Regions from separate parts of the Paenibacillus sp. DRB1-1 genome, predicted to be linked through region 3. Evidence: a T-box and tRNA genes for the amino acid it is inferred to sense, from the RefSeq annotation. Region 3 holds a T-box; the other regions hold tRNA genes.

Region 1 (5,415 bases), 180 kb from region 3:
GCAATATTTTCGACAGGGCCTCCTTCACTGTCCAAAAAACCGTCAATAAAGCTGAGTACTCCTCTATTCCCCGCACGACAGAGATTCTTTCCTTTTCTTCCGCCGTCAGTTGGCTTTCAATTGTCTTATTTCGCTTTGAATCAATCCTCTCAATATCAATGCCCATGGGATGTGCTTCGGGAAAAACAACAGCTGCTCCGATATAGTCGCAGTGGGCAATGCTCACCTGATAGCTGTGGACACCCTTGATTCGAAGCATGGGCTGGCCGAAGACACCTGACTCCACACTTACGTTGCGCAGGTCTGGCTCGCTTAACAGCACCGAAACTGCTTGTTTGGCACTTAGCCTGCCAAGCACAAAGTTGGATTTCCGCCGATGGAATACCAAACTCTCGAAGTAACTACACTCATCCGAATGAAAAACTTCCCGATCAAGGGGAGCGTCCGCGTTATAATCTGCATGGACAAAACTGACGGCCGCCCTCATCACGGCATCTTCCCGCTTCAACACTAGTTTTTCTGCATACGAGGCTACGCATATCCCCTCCTAGTAAACTACTAACTTAACAGTCCAAATCAAAAAAGGCCTTCAAATCCCTTAAGGGTTCTGAAAGCTTCCTCATGGAGTATGAACTCGTCACGAGTTCTCCACTTTAAACCTTACTTATAATTTCCAAAGCTACTCTCACTAACCTAATATCACCCATAAATTCTAACTGAATGACCGCTTGTCGTTTATGTCTATCTATTTTCTTAACTATACTCCCCCTTCCTTTAAGTGGGCCATCTAGGATACGTATATTGTCTCCTTCAATAATTCCAGTTGATGATTCTATACAATAGCTATCATTGCATAGACTTTCTAACATTTGTTTCTCCGAATCTCTCATTGAAGCTTCAAACTTCGAGTATCTCAATAAACGAATGATATCACTAGAAGTGCAAATCATTGAATTTGTACTGGTTACGAACTGCAAGTCAGGTAAATTCGACTCAATAAATACATAGCTTGGGAACAAAGGAGCCCATTCTTTCTTTACTATTCCTGCTACTTTAAAGAGTCTCTCTTGGAGTGGTATAAAGGGTTTGTAGACTTCAGAATCCAACCACTCATTAATAAGCTGCTTGACCTGTTCTTCCCTACCCGTTCGCACAAAAAACACGTACCAGCTCACTTAACTCATCTCCTATTAAAACGTACTGCCAAATCATCTCCTAAAATGTCTACTACCCATATACATAGCTTCGCCCTTTCACTTATCCTACTTGATAAGCTACAATCTCTCACGATATATCCCTCATTGATGGTTAACGTGACCCGCCAGCGATTAACCACAGACAAGTTCCTTTATTTTTCATATAATCATATAATTGGAATAATGTTTTTCCATTATAATCCTCTACTCAAACCCTGTCAATTCACAGTTGATTGGAAACGGCCAAGTTCATGATTGGATTCGCAAACCTTTCTGAAAATGCTCAATTTGAAGTCCTTATTATCTTTCGAATACAACTTCAACGTTTCTGGCGGCTCATAAAAAAACTGATCCGAGTGTTTTACTCTAGTTGACTTGAGCATCTCGGGCACAAATAAGTGATAGATCGTTATGTATTATTTTTTATATTCAAGATTTTCTCTCACCATTAGAACTGGGCCACAATACAGACTCATTTGAAATCGAACAGGCCCTTTTGGTTCGGACGCATTCTAAATTTAATAAAAGATTCCTTACTCGTAAATTGAAAATAAATATTTTCATCCATAAGGTGATTGAGTGTAAAACCAGGCGCTTTACCAAATGAATGAGCAGGATAAATTTGAATAGAGTCATCAATTTCTCGCTTTATTTTTTGAACGCTATTATATAATTCTACCGGATCTCCTCCATTTGGGTCACAAAAGCCACAACCTTCAATGAATATTGTATCCCCAGTAAATAAGCGATCTGATAAAAGATAGCATACACTTCCCACGGTATGTCCAGGGGTCAAAAGACTTTTGATTTCCGTTTCACCGACCTGGATTGAATCCTTGTCTTTAATTGAATGTAAATTTCTACATCTAAAATGATAAAAATCGATTTCGTTTGTTGACATGAATACCTGCGGGTTATATTTTTCCAAGAGTGGATTTACCAAATTAATATGATCCCAATGTGAGTGAGTTAATAGTATCGCTTTGAGATCGCCATTCAATTGTTGAAGATAGGACTCTACCTTTAATAAATCCCATGATGGGTCAACAATAGCTATGTCTCTTGTTTTCTCATCCATTACAAAATATACATAATTGATGAAATTCATAAAACAGACTCTTAACTGTTCCATATGAAAAGTCAGATTCATATCAGCTTCACCGAACCACCTTCCCAATGGTTAATTAAAAACAACAACATTCTGATTTAAGGTTTTGGACCCCTTCATTTTTTTGGAATTACTTACCATTTAATTATAAAGACCTAATTTCGTTGTCCTATGATTATAACAATTTATGCAATAGAAAGGCTCCAACTCTCTGTTACAAGATCGCTTAATTTTACCAAAACAAAAAACGCCTCTCCGTATGTTAACGGTGAGACGTTTTTGTTGGTTCTGTATACCTGTTACGGAGTATTCCGCAGCTACACAGAACCTCGCGTTATTTTCATTCATTTAACTTTGATGTGGCCGTTATATTTCAAGAATGCCGAGGACCGGGATCGAACCGGTACGGTAGTCACCTACCGCAGGATTTTAAGTCCTGTGCGTCTGCCAATTCCGCCACCCCGGCATAAATTTAGGAACGCTAATCTTTACACTTACTTGTCTTACAAGTATCTAAGAAACACACATTTGATTAAAAAGTGTTCTCGTTATGTAAATGTCGTTCAATTGGGCACCAACATATAATACGATAATTTTATCGAATTGTAAAGTGTTTTTCAAAAAAAATAATAAAATTATCTTTTTGTATAACTTGTGCACATTTGAATTACACTAATAAACGTCTTTCCAAACTACCAGAAGGGGTGTTACGAATGCGTGAAGGTATGATTCCAGCTGTTCTTGGAACGGTAGTATCGGCTTCAGGCGCTGTGTTGCTGAGCAGTAAGTACAAACTTGCAGCTACAGGCATTCTCGGTTTCGGACTGGCTCATGTAGTTCTGGGAGCGATTGATCTGATTGAGCATCGCTAGTTGTTTGGGAAGTGCCGGGCGGGATTTACTCCCCCCGGTTTTATTTTTATCAACGTTTAGTCTGAAGCACAAACGTTTATGTAAAGTATAGAAGCTGAATGTACCTAATAAAAGGAGCTGTGATGTGCTATGAGAGATAATAACTCTGAAAAGAATCGTACTGACGATCAAATCGAATATAAACAATCCCTGGGCAAGCGCGAGCCAGGATTTAATCGCATTCCTGACACCGATGAAGATACACCTGCTGCTACTGATATGATTGATGAAGCCATAGGTCGCGGGATAGACAAGTTACGTAAGGATTTCACAAAATAAAGCATGGGTAATAGGACACAGGTTTGTGAGCAGTCCTTAATTCATTTGTTTTGATATGTACAGTGATTTCGTAAAATCACTTAAAAATCAGCATGATCCAGCCAATGATTGATATCCACAGCACGATGCTGATTAAGAGTCCACATATGATACCAAAAGAGAAATTACCTTCACTCTTCGGTACAGCACTACCAAATTTCAATCTAAGCTTCATTTGATTCCAGTTCATAGAACCCCCTCCTTAAGTTCTATTTCGGAATATGAAGCTTATTATTGTAGACCTATAGTCATGTTTTTAAAAATAAAAATAGGGTTTTTCGTCCTATCACCCTGGTCGCGGAAACAGGATTACAGCTATACCGACCAAACAAATCAATCCACCAATGAAATCGTACAAGTCGGGTGTCTTTTTATCAATCCACCAGCCCCATGCAATGGAAAGAACAATAAAGACACCACCATATGCTGCATATACACGCCCAAAGGAGGAAAAAACCTGAAAGGTAGCAATGATTCCATACACAGCCAAAATTACTCCGCCGCAAAGTCCGACATACCATGTCTTTCCTTCACGCAGCCACTGCCAAATCAAATATCCTCCTCCAATTTCAGCGATACCAGCCAATATAAAAAGTAAAGCTGCCTTTAACACCATTTCACATCCCTAATTCTTCAAATTCTTTTCGATTTTTTTGGATATCTCATTAGAGCACTCGACCTAAAAGGATAATCAATGCAATCACGCCAACCAGAATCAGCAGGTTGCTGACCTGACGCCATAAGCTAGGCACTCCCTCGGAGTGAAGCTTCCGCTGATTGGCATCAAAGTTCGCTTTGGCTCCTTCAGCATCTGCTGATCTAGAGAATGGTCTGTTTTCTTCATTCATAAGAGCACCTCCTTTTCAATCCACTTTAATCATACCAAACTTTTCCGTCGATTTCGCATTGCTCTTATGCATATACTTACCATATATTTCAGATTGCATCTTCATATATGTGAAGTGTACATCCATATGTCAATATTTCGCTGAATATAAAGTATGATGTCGAATCAAGGTAGAGTGGGTATTTAGACGTCTTTCATTGCAGGACGGTAGTTATGGTATAATTTAGTCAACTTGTTCAAGATCGTAACCAGCGCTCATTTGTTTACTCAACTTGTAATTAAATTGACATCTAAGAATCCACATCCCCGTTACAACCTGCATATTCTGTTTGTAAACCCAGGAGGAGGATACCGATGTCCCCAATCTTTATAGCAAGTTTAATGATGATGGGCATATTTTTATTTCAGGCAGCCATCGTTCTCGGCATCATACATTGGATTTCAAAACGAACCCAACGTCCAGCACAAACCAAAATGTATCCTGCAATGGGTTTGCTCGTTGTAATTTTAGGCTTCCTTGTATGGGACAACTGGATACACTCACAGGAATTCAATGGATGGGCCACGATTAGTCTGCTGGTGATTATTATTAGCGCCTATATACAGCTTAGAAAGCAAAAAGAAAAATACTAATCCCATTACCATGCATCAAAGGAGGAGCGCCATGAAATCTCACTCAACACGCTTTTGGTTACAGAGGGTGCTACTGCTAATGCTTGTTTTACTCTTCAGCGGCTCTCAGCAATCATTCATTGTTGCCGATGCCGCCCCGCCAATTAATGTTCAGGCCTCTGCCAAAGCCAAGCAATTACTTGCCTACCTATCTAATGTACCGGATGATATGCTAATTTCCGGGCAGCATGATTACTTAGAGGCACCGGATGAACAAAATAACAAGCTACAACAAATCAGCGGACAATACGCAGGACTTCACGGCTATGAGTTTGGAGGATTGGCTAACCAGTCCCGTACGGCCCTACGAGAGCAACGTCAGCATGTTGTGAATAGTGCTATCCAATGGAGTCAGGACGGCGG
Region 2 (5,415 bases), 4.0 Mb from region 3:
TGTTTTTGACTGCGCCGGACATCACGCGGCGTTTCCATATAGCGAACAATCCGCTGCGTAATATACGTCACCAGTTCGTCACTCTTCGCCATCCTCCACGACCTCCTCCATTCTGCCCCTATCATGTCCATTCACATTGCTTGGAAATATCGGATTTACACGTTAGGTGCAGATACAACTAGCTTGCTCATTTTCCAAAAGGTCTAACCCCTGTGGGAATACCTATGCATGGTTTCCCTTAAATGGAACATACTATCTTCAACATAACAGTTGCCTCAAGGCTAATTGTTATGTTTGAAGGCAGCTACGCTGCATTAGATTTGATGTCTGTTATGCATGGTTTTTCAGTAAACAATTAATTCGTCCACTGGAGGAATAGAACGTGCGAAAAAAAAAGTTAAACAAGATATGGCTGAAAGGGCTGGGGTTGAGTCTATGCATCCTTTGTAGTGCTGTATTTGCCCCATTTACCTATATAGCTGCTCAGCCCAACGAGAAGAATAGCGAACCGAACAAGTATATAGAGGGTCCATCCAACGTACATTCGTCCTTTCACGCTTTTGCCAAGCCCGTTGTCCTGATTGATGTAGGCCATGGCGGTGTGGATGGTGGAACAAGTCATAAAGGGCTTTTGGAAAAAGATATCAATCTCGCCATTGCTCAAAAGCTGTACTTGATCTTACGCTCCCAGGGCTACCCTGCTGTCCTGAATCGGGACAAGGACTACGCACTGAGTGACGATAACCGTTGGTTGCAGTCCAAATCCCGGCACCTTAAAGACCTGGCTCAACGTAAAAGTCTAACAGAACAACTGCCCACCGCTTTGGTTGTAAGCCTGCATGTCAATTGGACCAAACGTACCGAAAAACGGGGACCCATTGTGCTGTATCAGGATGAAGGCAGCAGCTATCTGTTGGCTGAACGGATTCAACATTCATTAAACCGCTTATTTTGCATGAATAGAGAAACAGTGTACGGAAAACCCTTTTATCTTCTGAATAAAATCCAGCATCCTGCTGTAATTGTGGAAACCGGATTTATAAGTAACGAACAGGACAGAGCTATGCTTTCCGAGGATCGTGGTCAAAAAAGCATTGCTGAAGCTGTTGCCGAAGGCATTATTGCGCATCTGACGGCATGGTAGTGTTGGTGGCTGGGTCTCCAGTCCATCCCCATACAGCACGCACCAAATCGCTAATACCCACAAATTTGGCGTGCTCCTTTAGCTTGGGAACCGATGAATGAAGAGCCGAGGATGTATACATGCCAGACACGCCAACGTGCCCAATCGTTACGCATGTATCGTGCTCGTCCAGCCACTCAACTACTTTTGTAAGTTGCCGATTCACATGAGCGAGTGTATGGACATCATCCAGGAAAACATCATTGCGTACTGGTGGCATTCCCTTTTTAGCGGCAAGTTCAGGCACCACTGACCAATAATTAGTACGGCTGTCGACAAAAAATAGTCCATGCTCCTTACAAACATCAAGAACAATAGACATAATGCGTTTATCCGAAGTGACCTTGGAACCCATGTGGTTGTTCATTCCTATCGCATAAGGAACATCCTTTATAGCTGCTGTCACCTTAGCGCGTACTTCTTCATCCGTCATATTTGCCTTAATTGCTCCGGGTCCAAGCCATTCGGGCTTTCCCTGCTTTGGTTCCATCGGAAGATGGACGATGACATCATGACCACGCTTATGCGCTTCCATAGCGTCCTGCTTGGTTGTAGGCAGGAAAGGCATCACAGCCACGGTAATCTTAACGGGTAAATTTAAAATTTGCTCAGTCCCTTTCATATTATTTCCCAGATCGTCGATAATGACGGCAACCATCTTTTGCGGCACGGCCTGTTTGTCTAATGCTTTTGCAACACCAGTACTATAGACCATGAATAACATGCATACCGAAATACAGAGTACTACGGTTCTCCGAATTTTAGAGCTTGAATGGAATACAGGTACATAAGCTGGCTCTTTCCGGCCGCGAGATGCCTTTAAAGCCTTTTTTATTATGTTTCTCATGTGTAGCTTCCGTCGTGTGCTCATTGCGGGTCAGCCTCCTTCTCTGTCCCTTCATTGTGTGAGTAACCTCGTCTAAATATGTATAAGGCAGATCCATGGAATACTCCCTGATCTGCCTTATCGTGCGTAGAAACGTATATTAAAGCCGCTTACCAGTTCTTATCAATAAATTCATCACGGCCTGATTGGGCCCGATCTTCCTTATAGTGCTTCACGTTTTTCTTGTGGAAATCCTGATGATAATCCTCTGCCGGATAAAAAATCGAAGCAGGAAGGATCTCCGTTACAATTGGCTTATCAAAGCGTCCACTTTGTGCCAACTGCTCCTTGGACTGTTGCGCAAGCTCACGTTGCTGCTCTGTATGATAAAAAATTGCGGGTTTATACTGTGTACCTCGGTCCTGAAATTGACCTTCCCCGTCGGTAGGATCTGTTTGCGGCCAATATAATTCGAGCAGCTTTTCATAAGGAAACAGCTCAGGCTCAAAAGTAATCTGCACCACCTCGTAGTGACCTGTAGTTCCTGTTTTAACCTGCTCGTAGGTCGGATCGGGAATCGTTCCTCCAGTGTATCCTGACACAATGCCATGAATGCCCGGCTGTTCTTCAAACGGAGTCACCATACACCAGAAGCATCCACCTGCAAAAGTTGCTTTCTCCATCTTACATCCAACCTTTCAAATACTTCATCATAAAGTGCGTTATTTTCTATCATATCTTAAAAGATAACCTTATAAAAGAATTGTTTATAAACTTGAGGATTTTGCAAAATCCTGACTTAAATGAAATCAAGTAATTTGTCAGAATCCTTTATTGAAATCCATAGTTTGCGTGAAGACAAGAAACATGTTCAGCTTAGACTATGAGCAAATCCCCAGAAATATAAGAAAAAGGTCTCTAAAACTGCTACGAGAGCAATTCTATAGACCTTTTCTAATGGATGCGGTCGAGAGGACTCGAACCTCCACGGGGGTTAGCCCACACGGACCTGAACCGTGCGCGTCTGCCAATTCCGCCACGACCGCATATAAGTTGTCTTTTATCCTCGAAAGAGCAATCTTTCTTAGTGACAAGATAGATCATACCATGCCTATATCAAGATGTCAAACCTTTTATGTTCGTTAATTTTCTCTTGATAAAAAAGGAATAATAAACTAAAATAAGAACATAGGTTCCCGGGAACAAAAGTTCCTTTTCTTCAATCGGTTATGAATTATCATCACATTTTCCTAAGGCGGTGAATGGTAATGACCTCTTTAGATACTACTCAGCATGAATGGTCTCTTGTGAAAAGTTATCTGCTCCTTACCTTTATTCAAAAAGTATTTGAGCGGGACAGCCTAATTCTTGAAGAAAGCGGTATGCTGAAAACCCCTGATCTTTATGTCGAAATGGTTAACGCAGGTGTAGATCGTACCGGAATCCTGCTGTCTGAAATAAAACATGAATTTAATAAATATCACATTCATGTTCTGGACATACAACAAAACCACTCCGGCATTCACGCCACCTATATAAGTAAAGGCAATCAAGAGCAGTTCAGTATGGGAATGCCAGCATTCCGCAAAGAAATGTATGAGCGGATGCGAGCATATCTGGGGCTCCCAACCTCTATGCCCCATACAGCTGCCCTTCCTTTACTAGAGAAACATCGCCCCGAATTACCAAACAATTCAACTTCCAAACCTCTACGCGTCGTTGAACGAAGTTTGGTTACATCCTCTTTGGCCTATAAGCGTAAAACGTCTCGCCCTGCTGCTTTTGCTGCAAGTAGAAGAGCATAATCCCCGCACAACAAACATGAAAAAGAAAAAAAGCTTCCGCAGACACCAACTGTGCTCGGAAGCTCCTTTCCATATTCATCATATATCCTAATCGATCTATAACCGCTATGACGAAGTATAAGCTCATCAATTACTAATTCGCCTTATTGCAACGCCTTCTGTACACGCGTAACCCCTTGACTTAGAGCATGTCCTCCACCTACTGCCGCGGCCACAGCAATGGTCTCCATAATTTCCTGATCACTTGCTCCTTTGGACCGCGCCTCGTCCACGTGATAAAACGTGCATACTTCATTGTTGGCAAATAAGCCAATGCCTAGCGCAATCAGTTGCTTGGTTTTCTCATCTAAGCTGCCGGCTTGAAAGCACTCTCCAGTAAAGCGATGATATGCATGAACTACCTCGGGCAACTGATCTTCCAAATGGCTGATTTGATCCTTGTATGCATGTACTTTTTCGTCCATAACCGTCATTGACACAGCACGTCCTCTCTGTTGGATTTTCCATCATTACTGTGTCCGATTTAGAGTTTCTGTATGCCTAATGAATCACCCAGTTATTTTTATCCAACACCCATTTGGAACCCATTCCTAATCCAGATCTATCGGATTGTGACGCGGCTCGCTGAACGACTGGTATGTATAGCTACGATCCAATTTGACCACACGTCGATTCTGTCGGCGAATAAGCACTTGTTCATCATCCCATGCCAGTACAATGCCAACAACATCGTTGGACTCCAATCCATCGCGTACGACACGCACCTTTTCACCGGAGAGTCGATAAGCATCCAATTCTTCGTCCATAATCATCCTTGTCCCCTCCTTATTTACTTTTTTAACACAGCGACCATGATTCTATATACATGAAAAAAGTTTAAAAAGAGACCTAATCGAATCATTTAGGTCTCTTCTCTCTTACTACTTATATGGATTGCCAACAGAGCGACAAATTATCCCGACTGATTTACACTGTGATCATGTTCTTTTGTATCGTTCTTCTCGTACCAGAAGTCCAGCACTTGTGCAGACAACACTCGCTGATCTACATACTCCACTTGGTGAGCAGTAAATTCTTCTTTCCAAGAGAAGGACAATTCTTCGCATAGGTTAACCAACGTCAACAACTCAGACCAGGCCACATAGCGTTTATACCAAAAAAACTGAGGATGTTCAATCATATAGGGATACAAATCGTCGAATTCCGTATGCTTACAATCCAAGGCACGCTCAAAGTGTACTTTAGCCGCTGCCAGTTTTTCCAGAAAAAACTGTTCGGTCAATTGTTCTTTCCCCATGTTGCTGCCTCCTCTCCAAAACCTTATCTATATTATAAGCGAAATTGAAGCTCATGCAAAGGTTATTATTAGAAATAAGGATCAGGAGTTTTGAATTGTTACTATTCAGCAAACTCAATCTTGCCGTCAGCTAACGACGAAATTTTGACCAATGACTCTACACGAATACCTTGCTCACGGATGGTTCTCGCTCCGGCCTGAAAGCTTTTTTCCACCGCGACACCGAATCCAACCAACTCCGCTCCGGAGCGTTGAATGATTTTAACCATGCCTCGCGCCGCATCACCATTAGCGATAATATCAT
Region 3 (5,415 bases):
AGAGCGTCCGGGCGGCGGCATGCCTTATTCCGACGCAACACCGCCGGATATTATCAAGCAACGGTTCGGTATCAGTAAATCCGCCTTCAAGCGTGCGATGGGCAAGCTGATGAAGGAAGGACTGGTTACACAAAAGGAAAACTGGACCTACCTGGTGGAGAATATACCTGAACCGAAGGACGGGAATGGGGAATAAAAAATGGCTTCTTACCGGAAGTTTGCCTATGTGTATGATGAGCTGATGCAGGACATGCCATACCCGAACTGGTTGCGCTTTGCACGGCAGGCTTGGGATCAGTACGGTATGCCTCATACGGTGGCCGAGCTGGGCTGCGGAACGGGTTCAATTACGATCCCCCTGGTTAATTCGGGCTTCGAGGTGGCTGGAATCGACTTATCCTCTGACATGCTGGCAGTAGCCCGTCGCAAAATGGAAACCACTCCACAGGGACAGCGATTGTTTCGTGAAGGAAGCGTTCGCTGGATACAACAGGATATGAGAGAATGGATTTTACCCGAGCCTGTGGATTCTGTAATTTCTTTTTGCGATTGTCTGAATTACTTGTTGGAGGAAGAAGATATAATTTCTACTTTTCGCAGAACGCATGCTGGTCTGAAGCCTGGCGGAACCTTCTTATTCGATGTACATCATCCCCAGACGTTTTTACGTTATGATGAAGAGCAGCCTTTCGTACTGGACGAACGCTCTATCTCGTATATCTGGACATGTGCGTTGGACACTCCCCGTTGTGAAATTGAGCATCATCTTAGTATCTTTGCGAAAGCAGAACAAGAAGGACGCGATCTATACCAGCGTTTCGAGGAAATACATGTACAACGTGCCTATGACCCAGACTGGATGAAGGCAGAATTGTCCAAAGCGGGTTTTCGTGAGGTGAAGGTATATGCGGATTTTGAATGGGTAGAAGCAGAAGATGACGCGGCGAGACTGTTTTATGTTGCAGTAAAATAGCAAGGCTTCATTTAGCGAGTATGGGAAAAGAAAGACGCTTTTCATGATGACATGAAGGGCGTCTTTTTGCACTTATATATTCACTTTATAGTTCAACTGAAGCTCATCACCCGGTACACCCCGAATGCCCCAGTTATGTTTGGGCGTTTCAAATATAGTAATCTCAAGATCCTGTGGAGAAATACCCAAAAGATCGTTAATTCTTTGGAATAACAGGTTAATGAGTTGCTTCTTAGCTTCTGTCGTTCTGCCTTCAAAGATACTGATTTCAATAATGGTGTACGCCTCAGAGCGACCATCGGCATATATAAAGTCTTCCTGATCCATAGGAAAAAAACGATGAAACCTCTTGTCAGGAGGATATTTGAACGCATCCACCACAGCAGAATGAATCACCTCTGAAAGTTGCTTTTTGATTGGATTTAGAGTTTCTTTTATTCCGTAAATTTTTATCTGTGCCATTTCTCAGCTCACCTTTCTTATCTCAACTCATCTCTACTTGAAGCGATTTAACTCGGAATTATTATAAAACATTCGTATGCATGTGTCATGAACAATTAGTATGAAGAGGGTCTTTAACACCAAAGGTAGTCCTTATTTGACTTTTTTCGCGGTTTTCAATATAATAGTGCCATTATTAACGGTTAAACAATCGCTGATGAGGAATAGTAGCTTTGTCTGGACATGTAGAGAGCCGGCGGGTGGTGCAAGCCGGTTGACAGTGCAAAGTGAACTCGCCTCGGAGATATGCGTCCAACGCAGGAACGCCCTATACAGGTGCTTGTATCCTGTTATTAACCCGCATCGGATCACCTCCGTTATCAGGTGCAAAGGGAGTAGAACGCGAAGAACGCTTTCTGCTAACTAGGGTGGTACCACGGGAATATAACCTCTCGTCCCTAGCGCTGACACGCTACGGGATGCAGAGGTTTTTTTGTTGCATACCGTTTGAGGAGGAAAAGACAATGACAGACACACAGCCGAAGCACGGCTATCAACCGCAAAGTATTGAACCAAAATGGCAGAAATATTGGGATGAGAACAAGACGTTCCGCACCGGGGAAGAGCCGGGCAAACCTAAGTTTTATGCTTTGGATATGTTTCCGTACCCATCTGGAGCCGGCCTGCATGTAGGCCACCCGGAGGGCTACACAGCTACGGATATTGTTTCACGATATAAAAGAATGCGCGGCTACAACGTACTGCATCCGATGGGTTGGGACGCCTTCGGTCTGCCTGCCGAGCAGCATGCGCTAGATACAGGGGAGCACCCACGCGAAATTACGGTGAAAAATGTAAATAACTTCCGCCGCCAAATCAAATCGCTCGGCTTCTCCTACGACTGGGATCGTGAAATCAGCACGACGGATCCTGATTATTACAAATGGACACAGTGGATCTTCATCCAGCTGTACAAGCGCGGCCTTGCATATGTAGCTGAAGTACCCGTGAACTGGTGCCCAGCGCTGGGAACGGTGCTAGCGAATGAAGAAGTTATTGACGGTAAGAGTGAGCGTGGCGGTCATCCGGTCGTCCGTAAACCAATGCGTCAATGGATGCTGAAAATTACGGAATACGCGGATCGTCTGCTGGAGGATCTGGAGGAACTGGATTGGTCTGAGAGTATTAAGGATATGCAGCGGAACTGGATCGGTAAGTCTACCGGGGCAGAGGTTCGTTTTCCAATTGAAGGCTATGACGAGCAACTCACAGTATTTACAACCCGTCCAGATACACTGTTCGGCGCAAGCTACTGTGTGCTGGCACCAGAGCAGGAATTGGTGGATATTATCACTACGCCTGAGCAAAAGGATGCTGTACAACAGTACCGTGAACAAGCTGCTCGTAAAAGCGATCTGGAACGTACAGATCTGGCCAAGGATAAAACAGGCGTATTCACAGGAGCTTATGCAGTGAACCCGGTGAACAACGAAAAGCTGCCGATCTGGATTGCTGACTATGTTCTTGCAGGCTACGGAACTGGAGCGATTATGGCTGTACCTGCTCACGATGCGCGTGACTGGGAATTTGCCAAGCAATTTGGATTGAATATCATTGAGGTTGTCCAAGGTGGAGATGTGGCTAATGAGCCATATACTGAAGATGGACCGCACGTCAATTCCGGCCCGCTGAATGGACTTACCAACGAGGAAGCGATTCCGAAGATGATTGAATGGCTGGAAGCTGAGGGCAAAGGACACGGCAAAGTCACCTATCGCCTGCGTGACTGGTTGTTCAGCCGTCAACGCTATTGGGGCGAGCCGATTCCGGTAATTCATCTGGAGGATGGAACGATCAAAACGGTTCCTGAGGACCAACTTCCGCTCGTACTGCCGGAGATGGACAATATCAAGCCTTCAGGTACAGGTGAATCCCCGCTGGCGAACGCAACAGATTGGGTCGAAACCATTGATCCTGAGACAGGTATGAAAGCACGCCGCGAGACAAATACAATGCCACAATGGGCAGGCAGTTGCTGGTATTACCTGCGCTTTATTGATCCGAAAAATGACAAAGAGCTTGTATCCAAAGAGAAACAACGTGAATGGATGCCTGTTGATTTGTACATTGGCGGAGCGGAACATGCGGTTCTTCACTTGCTGTATGCCCGTTTCTGGCATAAGGTACTGTATGATATCGGCGTAGTGGAAACGAAAGAGCCTTTTTATAAGCTGGTCAACCAGGGTATGATTTTGGGCAATAACAATGAAAAAATGAGTAAATCACGCGGTAATGTCATTAATCCTGATGATATTGTCAATACGTTTGGCGCCGATACGCTGCGTATTTATGAGATGTTTATGGGGCCGCTGGAAGCGACCAAGCCATGGAATGAGAATGGGGTAGAGGGAGCACATCGTTTTCTGTCCCGCGTATGGCGCCTGTTTGTTTCCGAGGATGGTAGCCTGAACGATAAAATTACAAATGACGGCGGTAGCGATGAGTTCAATCGTACTTGGCATAAAACGCTGAAAAAAGTAACCGAAGATCTGGATGCACTGCGCTTCAATACAGCGATCAGCCAGCTGATGATCTTCACCAACGATGCATACAAAGCAGACCTTCTGCCGCGTGCAGCAATGGAAAACTTCGTGCAAATGCTGTCGCCGCTTGCACCCCATCTGGCCGAGGAATTGTGGCAGCTGCTGGGGCACAATGATAGCATTACCTACGCGGCCTGGCCTGCTTATGATGAAGCATGGACGGTGGACACCGAAGTGGAAATTGTTGTGCAAGTGAATGGTAAAATTGTGCAGCGTGCAACGATTGCCAAGGATCTTGATGCTAAAGCGATGGAAGCATTCGCTGTGTCGTTGGACAATGTTCAGCAGGCACTGGCCGGCAAAACGATCCGCAAGGTAATTGCTGTTCCAGGTAAGCTGGTTAATATTGTTGCCGGTTAATTGGCTTTAAGCCGAAGGAGACATCCACCTTTTGCATGTCTTCTTCATACTTGTTGTGCGTGGCTTGTATCAGCTCGGGAAAGACACTATGCAGGCTGATGTCCAACAATGCGAGAGCTTCGGCAGTAATACCTCCGGGAACCGCCACTCTGGCCTGTAACTCGGCTGGTGTCATCCTGCCTTCCGTGAGTAGCTTTCCAGTGCCGATAATCATTTCACCGGCCAGGGCGCATAGCTCCGTACGGTCTATACCTGTAGCTTGCACTGCGGCTTGAATCCACTGGTCCATAAAAAAGGCCAAGAAAGCAGGACCGCAACTCGAAAAATCCGACGTGATCCGAGTATAAGATTCTTTAACCCGAATCGGCCTGCTGATGTGGGACATAAGCTCTTCCAGAAGGGTGCAGTCCTCCTCTGTAATCCGGCTTCCATGGATGCATAGTGAGGCTCCGCTGCCCACTTGGTGGGTGATACTGGGAATAATTTTGGACACTTTGGCTTTCAGTGCATGCTCCAAAATACGAATCTGCACAGGGCTTGTGATAGATACGACGATTTGCTCTTCTGTAATGACGTTGCGTATTTCATCCGTTACGGCTTTTGATTCCAGCGGCTTCACACAGATAAACAGAACATCGCTTTCCGCTGCCGTTTCACGGTTGCTTTGGGCTGCATGCAAACCTGGATAACGACGGGCTAGCTCGGTTACCTTGGAATGCGTTCGATTGCTTGCTGATATTTGCTGCGCCTTGAGTGCTTTAGAATTAATAAAAGACTCAATTAGCAGACTTCCCATGCTGCCAGTCCCGATAAATCCAACTTTCATTGTTCAACGTCCTCCTTTCATACTTTGCGGTATAGACGCTGTGCTGTCAGCTGTCATTCTTCTTAGTGTATGCGCCTGGTCTTGGCCGACATGACGAATTTTATGTCTGAGCATGTTAGATCGTGCCCGAGGTCGTACCACTTTTTTGTAAAAATGCTCACAGCGAGACCGTATGGAGGTTGTTTGCACCCTCCGGTTTAACGGGAATTGGA

What was found. A T-box is a leader RNA that pairs with one kind of tRNA and senses whether it is charged. The one in region 3 lies ahead of leuS (leucine--tRNA ligase), so its partner is inferred to be a tRNA-Leu.
Region 1: it has a tRNA-Leu gene. The T-box ahead of leuS (leucine--tRNA ligase) is inferred to sense a tRNA for this amino acid. The anticodon was not compared.
Region 2: it has a tRNA-Leu gene. The T-box ahead of leuS (leucine--tRNA ligase) is inferred to sense a tRNA for this amino acid. The anticodon was not compared.

What each region holds. Positions count from the first base shown of each region.
Region 1 is NZ_JBODQH010000001.1:4,670,817-4,676,231, reverse strand. It holds gene ACQW03_RS21055 (4'-phosphopantetheinyl transferase family protein) at 1-511, opposite strand, end outside; gene loaP (antiterminator LoaP) at 654-1,175, opposite strand; gene ACQW03_RS21045 (MBL fold metallo-hydrolase) at 1,669-2,304, opposite strand; tRNA gene ACQW03_RS21040 (tRNA-Leu) at 2,685-2,770, opposite strand; gene ACQW03_RS21035 (hypothetical protein) at 3,018-3,176, shown strand; gene ACQW03_RS21030 (hypothetical protein) at 3,306-3,494, shown strand; gene ACQW03_RS21025 (hypothetical protein) at 3,571-3,723, opposite strand; gene ACQW03_RS21020 (YnfA family protein) at 3,820-4,146, opposite strand; gene ACQW03_RS21015 (hypothetical protein) at 4,199-4,381, opposite strand; gene ACQW03_RS21010 (hypothetical protein) at 4,735-5,013, shown strand; gene ACQW03_RS21005 (glycosyl hydrolase) at 5,045-5,415, shown strand, end outside.
Region 2 is NZ_JBODQH010000001.1:526,137-531,551, forward strand. It holds gene ACQW03_RS02310 (YqzE family protein) at 1-92, opposite strand, end outside; gene ACQW03_RS02315 (N-acetylmuramoyl-L-alanine amidase) at 383-1,144, shown strand; gene ACQW03_RS02320 (divergent polysaccharide deacetylase family protein) at 1,119-2,054, opposite strand; gene msrA (peptide-methionine (S)-S-oxide reductase MsrA) at 2,180-2,692, opposite strand; tRNA gene ACQW03_RS02330 (tRNA-Leu) at 2,972-3,055, opposite strand; gene ACQW03_RS02335 (hypothetical protein) at 3,278-3,814, shown strand; gene ACQW03_RS02340 (carboxymuconolactone decarboxylase family protein) at 3,958-4,287, opposite strand; gene ACQW03_RS02345 (hypothetical protein) at 4,405-4,626, opposite strand; gene ACQW03_RS02350 (hypothetical protein) at 4,767-5,111, opposite strand; gene ACQW03_RS02355 (xanthine phosphoribosyltransferase) at 5,213-5,415, opposite strand, start outside.
Region 3 is NZ_JBODQH010000001.1:4,488,536-4,493,950, forward strand. It holds gene ACQW03_RS20190 (CvfB family protein) at 1-196, shown strand, start outside; gene ACQW03_RS20195 (class I SAM-dependent DNA methyltransferase) at 200-973, shown strand; gene ACQW03_RS20200 (tautomerase family protein) at 1,046-1,435, opposite strand; T-box leader at 1,620-1,877, shown strand; gene leuS (leucine--tRNA ligase) at 1,939-4,377, shown strand; gene comER (late competence protein ComER) at 4,358-5,203, opposite strand.